Flexistipes sp.: one gene and its partner. Each later gene encodes a partner of the first gene's protein in a complex. Links are inferred from orthologs where the notes say so. Each region holds a gene or a part of one and is shown on either strand. Other genes may lie near its edges. The genes, in order: UMU13_RS06385 and UMU13_RS08465.

The links.
Region 2: the proteins of UMU13_RS06385 (region 1) and UMU13_RS08465 are in contact, whole or in part, in a crystal structure (PDB 3ZGX), measured with the Bacillus subtilis proteins. The link is inferred for Flexistipes sp. from one-to-one orthologs.

Annotation. Positions count from the first base shown.
Region 1 is NZ_JAXKVW010000007.1:50,571-54,866, forward strand. What follows is about bases 29-3,996. They hold UMU13_RS06385 (chromosome segregation SMC family protein), read left to right. Parts: upstream 29-382; coding sequence 383-3,796; downstream 3,797-3,996. Other genes in these bases: ftsY (signal recognition particle-docking protein FtsY), read left to right, coding at 3,820-3,996. In the rest of the region: more of ftsY, read left to right, coding at 3,997-4,296. UniProt on the Bacillus subtilis protein: Required for chromosome condensation and partitioning.
Region 2 is NZ_JAXKVW010000011.1:62,160-65,484, forward strand. The notes cover bases 1-2,997. They hold UMU13_RS08465 (segregation and condensation protein A), read right to left. Parts: upstream 1,855-2,997; coding sequence 1,147-1,854; downstream 1-1,146. Other genes in these bases: UMU13_RS08455 (pseudouridine synthase), read right to left, coding at 1-663; scpB (SMC-Scp complex subunit ScpB), read right to left, coding at 639-1,157; trpS (tryptophan--tRNA ligase), read right to left, coding at 1,851-2,831; UMU13_RS08475 (site-2 protease family protein), read right to left, coding at 2,846-2,997. In the rest of the region: more of UMU13_RS08475, read right to left, coding at 2,998-3,325. UniProt on the Bacillus subtilis protein: Participates in chromosomal partition during cell division. May act via the formation of a condensin-like complex containing Smc and ScpB that pull DNA away from mid-cell into both cell halves.

The DNA of each region.
Region 1 (4,296 bases):
TAAAGGTAAAGGTAAAGGTAAAGGAAGAGAGAGTTAGGTAGTGAAGTGGTGAGATAGAGAAATGCTAATTTGTTGAGTAGTATATTTGTGTATTGGTTGATTGGGCATTTACGTTAAACCTTGAACTTTAAACATATCACATCACCCGTAACCCATAATGCATCACGCATATAAATGCGAAAATTTTGGGAGGATGCCTGCAGTGAAAGTATTTGACTATTTATTGTGAATTGTATTATTTTCATTCTTAATTGTGTTATACACCACATAAGAGAAAGCTCTGAATAATATCTTGTCCCAAATTTAGGAATAGGGACTTAATGTGTCAGCCCGTACTTCATGAATTTTTCAGAGCTCTTTTTAAAAATTACAATGGATTACTATGATATTTAAACGCATCACCCTGCAGGGGTTTAAATCTTTTGTTGAAAAGACCAATATGGACTTTCCGTCCGGTGTGACCTGCGTTGTTGGTCCCAACGGCAGCGGTAAAAGTAATATTCTGGATGCCATCAGGTGGGTTTTTGGTGAACAGAGTGCCAGGGAATTAAGAGGCTCTGAGATGGAAGATATTGTCTTTGCCGGTTCGGAAAACAGAAAACCTTCCGGTTTTGCCCAGGTTTCATTAACACTCGGTGATTTGGATGATGAAACTACCGCTAAATGGGGCACATTATCCGAGATTACCGTTTCACGAAAATATTACAAGACGGGCGAAAGGGAATATCTGATAAATAACAGAAAGTGCAAACTGAAAGATATAAAAGAAATATTTTATGATACCGGAATAGGTGCCAGAAGCATTTCCATTATTGAGCAGGGGAAAGTTGAAAAAATTATACAGTCTTCTCCGGAAGAACTGAGGCTTTTTTTTGAAGAGACTGCCGGCGTTGTAAAGTTTAAAGAAAGAAAAAAAGAGGCAGAAAAGCGTCTTTCTCAGACTAAGGATAATCTGGGAAGGGTTAATGACATTATAGCCGAAGTAAGGCAGAATGCTTCAGCCCTTTATGAGCAGCTGCAAAAATTGAATAGCTACAAAGAATTAAAGGACAGTAAAAAACATCTGGATTTTTCATATCTTTTTAACAGCTATAATGAACTTAAAGAAAAGTTATCTGTACTGAACAAAAAACATGACGATAGTCTTCTAAGGATTAATGAAAAAAATAAAACCCTTGATAAACTAAGAGGTGACTTGAATAAAAGAAAAGCGGAACTTGGTGAAAAGCAAAAAGAGTATCAAAGATGTAATGAGACACTTATAGATTTGATTGAAAAAATTAATAAATGTGAAGCTGATATTAAGGTTCTGCAGAGCAATATTGAAAGCTCGGAGCATACAAAAGTGCAGCTGAAAGAAGAAATTGAAGCGGATAACAGTAAATTGCGGGAGCTTACAGATGAAAGCCAGCGTCTCAAGCATTCACTGGAGGAGCTTGAAGAGAGAAAAGGAAGCATTCAGGAAAAAATCGATGAAATAAACGATATACTGGCTGATCTTCAGTTGCAGAAAGAAGATAATGACGATGAGTTGGCAGAGTGCAGGGAAATATATCTCGATTTTACCCAAAAGGTTACCGAGCTTCGTAATGAAATTTACAAAAATGAAACGGAATATGAAAATACTGAAAAAAATATTAAAAAATTGAAGGCGGAACAAAAAGAAATTGATGACAATACAGAAGAATTAGGTGCAGAAAAAGAGCGCCTGAATAGTCTTATTGAAGATAAAAAGAGTGACCGCCGTATATATGCGGATAAACTGGAAGAGTTTGATGTAAAGCTTCAGGAGACAGAAGAGAAACTTAATGTAAAAGCAAAAGAGATGGAAGATATACGTATTGAACATTCCACCACGAAACGAACACTTGAACTTTTGCAGACCCAGCTGAAAACGGAGACTTTTGCAGATGAGGGGGATGAAAAATTTTTTCATGAAATCGGAGCTAAGTTTCTTGTTGATTTTCTGCCGGGGCACGATACCGAGGTTTTAAAAGAATTCGGTGATGTGCTTGTTTTGAAAGGAAATGATTCAAACAGCCGCAAAGAGCTGCTGTATAATATTGACAGGCTTAAGGGCTCCTACCGTTTTGTATTTGAAAATGAGCTGGATTCTTTTGAGAAATTTCTTCTGGAGACAAGTTTTGAGTCTGTTTCGGCAAATATAATAAAATTTGAACATATTTTTCATAAGTTCGGCGAAAAAGATAAAAATGCACTGGTGCTCAAGTTGAAAAACGATATAAAAACTGCCGAATCTGATATTTCCAGAGCAGGTATTTTATTGGAAGAAAAGGGCTCAGAATATGACAATCTGAAAGAGAAAAAAGACACTATTGCCTCAGAAATAGAAAAATTGAAAAAAACTAAGGAATCGCTGGATCAGGAAATCAATAAGTATGAGAACGAACTAAACACGGTTCTTAGTGATATATCTCGTGATAGAAGACGGACAGATGTCCTGAAAAAAGAGCTCAACGTGAACTCCGAAGAACTCGGAAGAATTAGAAGTGAAAACAAAAATCTGACTGCCCGACTTGAGGAAATTTCCGAGAAACAGGAAAACTATAATGAACAAATGGAAGAGCTGGAAGAGAAATCTGAGTTTCTAAGCAATAAGATAGATGAATATAAAGATCAGCTTTCAGAACTGAAAATTGAAATCAGAGGATATTCCGAGCAAATAAGCGGTATCAACAAACAGAAACATTACGTGGATAAGGATATTTCAACAACATCAAATAAAATTGCCGATTTAAAAAACAGGCTCAAAAAGCTTATGACTGTGGATGTAAGTAACTGGCAAACCGGTTTACAGTCAAAACAGGAATATTTGAAGAAATACAAGCGTGAGAAGATTCAGAATGAAGATTTAAAGAAATTTCTTGAGACGGAGTCAGAGGAGCTCAGAAACGGGGCGGAGGAGCTTGAAAACAGTATCAATGAACAGAAAGATGTAATAAATAAAGAGGAAAGGGAGTATGAAAGACTCCACTATTCCATAATGCAGACAAAAAGTGAACTTAAAGATTTGCAGGAGCGGTATGAAGAAAAGTACCAGGGTTCTGATATATACAATGACCTTAAAAGCTATGAAACCAAAGATTTCAAACCGAGGGTTATAAAGAATAAAATCGCTGATATTGAAAAAAAGATTGAAGAGCTGGGGCCGTTGAATATGGCTGCTGACAATGAATATTATGAAGCTCAGGAGCGTCTGGATTTTCTGCTGAAGCAGAGAGAGGATCTGGAGAACGCTATAGGCACGATATACGAACTGATCAGAGAAATTGATGACAGTACCGTAAAGCAGTTTAAGCATACTTTTGAGTCGGTAAGAAAACACTTCCTGGATATTTTTAAGATTCTTTTCGGGGAAGGTAAGGCAGAATTAAAACTGACTGATGAAAATAACCTTTTGACAACGGGTGTGGAGATATTTGTCCAGCCGCCGGGGAAACGGCTGCAGAATATGAATCTTCTTTCCGGCGGCGAGAAGGCTATGACTGCATGTACACTGCTTTTTGCAATGTTTCTGCATAAACCCACACCCTTTTGTTTCCTTGATGAGATTGATGCGCCCCTTGATGATGCAAATGTTAACCGTTTTGTTAAGATTGTCAAAGAACTGTCTAAGAAATCTCAGTTTGTGATTATTTCACATAATCAAAAAACTATTGAAAATGCTGATTCCCTGTACGGGGTGACTATGCAGGAACCCGGTGTCTCAAAAATACTTTCGGTGACATTGGATAAACAGGATTTGAAAAATACTAACGCCGCAAATCTAAAATAAAAAATAAGACGAGGTGAAGATATATGGGCTTTTTTGATGTTTTCAAAAGAAAAAAGCGTGAAGAAAAAGATAAGGAAAACATTCGGGATGATGACGAAGAAGTAATAGAGGAAGAAGAACAGGAAGAAACTGGTGAGAGTGAGAGTGTGAGTGACAGTGAGAGTGACAGTGAGAGTGAGAGTGAGAGTGAGAGTGGAAGTGAAAAGGAAGGTCAAATAGAAGAATCTGCTGGAGATGAGAAGGACGACAAAAGCGGCAGGAAAGAAGATAAGGAAAAAAAATCAGGTGTTTTCGGAAGGCTGAAAAAGGGGATATCCAAAACTTCGGGAAGAATAATCGGTGGAATGGAAACGATTTTTCTCGGCAAGAAAGAAATCGATGAAGAACTTTTGGATGAGCTGGAGGAGCTTTTTGTCACTTCAGATATCGGTGTTTCCACTACGATGAAAATAATAGATGACCTCAGAAGCGATGTGAGCAGAAAAATTCTAAAAAATCCC
Region 2 (3,325 bases), on another replicon or contig:
CAGGTCTTTTAGACCGACACACCCTATTTTTGTTCTGATTAATCTCCTGGTTTTTTTCCCGCAGTGATTAATCATATTTCTTATTTGCCTGTTTTTCCCTTCATAAAGTACAATTCTGTATTTTCTGTCAGCAAGTTTGTCGATTTTGCACGGCATATAGTTTGTTCCGTTGAATGTTATCCCCTGTTCAAGGAGTTTTATATCCGCTTCCGACAAGTTTTCATCGATATAAACTAAATATTCCTTGGGGATTTTATTATCGGGTCTTTGAAGTTTTTGTATAAAATGTCCGTCATTGCTGAACAATATGAGCCCCTCGCTGTTATAATCCAGCCTTCCCGAATAAGCCGGTTTTTTTCTGTTTAATTTATCGAAATCGGAGAGGCATCGCTTTTCCCCTTCCCGCTCATATGAGGTTAATACTGCCTTTGGCTTATAAAAAGCCCAATATTCTTTTGTTTTGGTTGCTATTAAATGGTTATCCAACATGACTTCATCGTTATCCCTGTCAACATATGTTGCCGGAGATGAAATTATTGCGCCGTTTAAACGAACACGACGTGAAAATATCGCTTCATCAGCTTTTCTCCTGGATAGAGAAGTATTGGAAGCCAAGAATTTATTTAGGCGAATTTTTGTCAGCTCTGTTTTAACTCCTGCCATTCTCTGAAAGTAGGTAATTCGGACAAAGTTTTCAAGTTAAAATACTCTAAAAAGTATTTGGTGGTACAGTACAGCATCGGTCTGCCCGGTACGTCTTTTCTCCCCATTACCCGTATGAGATTTTTATCAAGAAGCTGTCTGATTACACCTGCTGAATTTACCCCTCTTAATTCCTCAATTTCAATTTTTGTGACCGGCTGTTTATATGCTACTACTGCCACGGTTTCCATAGCAGCTTTTGATAGGTTTTCTGCCCTTTCACCAAAAAATGTGCTCAACTCATCGAATATTGCTGTGTCTGTAACCATTTGATAACCTTCTGCAACTTTCCGGATAAACAAACCTGTCTGCATATTATTGAATTCATGTGCAAACTCATCAAGTCGGTTTTCCATATTAATCGGGTCAAACATTTCTCTGAAAAATTTCAGGTTGAGAGGTTTGCCTGAAAGGAAAAGCGAGGCAAAAAACATCTGTTTTTCTTTATTCTGCATACTTTTTCACCAGTATTTCACCAAAGTTTTCTGTTTGAAGAGCAGTTATTACTTTTATCCTTACCAGTTCCAGTATTGCAAGCAACGCAACGACAACTTCCCTTTTGCTCCTGCAGACATTTAGGATTTCAGACCAGAAAATTTCATCTCTGTTTAACACAAAATCTTTCATCTGCTCAATTAAATCATCTATATCAACATTGTCATGTTCGATAACAACATTATCATCTTTTTCCTTCTCAATAAGTCTGAAAAATTCTTTGGCCAGACTCAAAGGATCTTCTTGATATGAATGCTCTTTGGGAAGATATAGTGTATCTCTGCGTGTCAGATATCTTTTGCTGAAAAATTCTTTCTGCCTGAGTGTCTCTGAAATATCCCTATAAAAAGAATATTCTATAAGTCTCTGGGTAAACTGATATTTTTCTTCTTCCGGGTCGATATCCTCTTCAAAAGTGGAAGTTTTGGGCAAAAGCATTTTTGATTTCAGATATGTCAGGTACGATGCCATATTTATAAATTCTGCAGCAACCTCCATATCCAGTCTTTCCATCTGCCTGACCGTGTCAACAAACTGATCGGCAATTGTTGAGATTGAGATGTCATATATATTCATTTCGTTTTTGTAGATTAAATGGATGAGTAAATCCAGCGGACCTTCAAAATTTGCTGTTTTTACATCGAGAAGATCTTTCATAGGTTCATTGCTTTTTTTGCTTCCTCTAATTTTATTGATGCAATTTTTTCGGCATATTCCTGGGATTCGGATAAATATTCGTATATATTGTCAATTTCTTTGTCAAGCTTATTGCGCTTTTCCTGGAGCGGCTCCAAAAATTCAAACAAATGTTTAATGAGAACTTTTTTGCAGTCTATACACCCTATGCCGGCATTTTTGCAGCCGTTTATTACCCATTCCTGCTCTTCTTTTGTGGAAAATACCTCATGATATCCAAACACGGGACAGATGAAAGGATTCCCCGGATCGGATTTTCTTTTTCTGTTTGTGTCCGTTTTCATCTGTTTTATTTTTTTCTCCACCGATTTTAAATCTTCAGAAAGCAGTATGGCATTATCGTAAGATTTGCTCATTTTTCTTCCGTCAGTACCCAGTAACTTGGAAGTTTTTGTAAGCAGCGCCTCAGGTTCAACAAAAACATCTGCGTTATAAAGATAATTAAAACGCCTGACAATTTCACGGCTTATTTCAAGATGGGGAACCTGATCCTTTCCCACGGGGACGTATTTTGCATCGTATATTATAATATCTGCAGTCTGCAGGACAGGATAGCTTAAAAAACCAATATTGGAAAGATCCTTATCGTTCAGTTCCTCTTTCATTTCTTTGTAAGTGGGGCATCTCTCCAGCCATCCAACCGGTGTTATCATATTAAGCAGCAAGTAAAGCTCAGCATGAGCAGAATTTTTGGACTGAATAAACAGAGTACTTTTTTTGGGATCAAGACCTGCTGTCAGCCAGTCCAGAAGCATTTCCCTTCTCAGTGTATGAAAATCGGGAGGCGTTTCATAGCCGGTTGTGAGTGCGTGCCAGTCAGCTATAAAATAAAAACATTCATATTTATCCTGCAAGCTTACCCAGTTTTGAAGTGCTCCGAAATAATGTCCTATGTGTAGCTTACCGGTCGGGCGCATGCCGCTTAATACTCTTGTCATTGGATGCTGACTCCTTAAGTTAATAAATTTATAAGAACATTGATAATAGGGAATACAACTCTGTCTATAACGTTTGTAAGCAGTAAAATTATTATAATAACAAAGCCGTACTGCTCTGTTTGTGAAAATTTATAAGCTGCGTTTAACGGCAGAAAAGACTGGAGTATTCTTCCTCCGTCCAGAGGAAGAATCGGGATAAGATTAAAAATACCTAAAGCTATATTGATTTGGATAGAGAAAAGAGCCATCAGTGCCAAGGGTACAATTACAGTTGAATGCAGTGACTGACTCACATTCAGATTAATGATTATGTTATATAAACCCGAAGACAATATTGCGGTGATAAAATTTGCTGTGGGTCCTGCTCCTGCAACAATAGCAGGTCCGTATTTTTTATTGTTTAGATTGGTGAAATTTACAGGTACCGGTTTTGCCCATCCGAACAACCTGGTAAGAAAAAGAACAAGCAGTCCAAGCGGATCAAGATGCTTGAG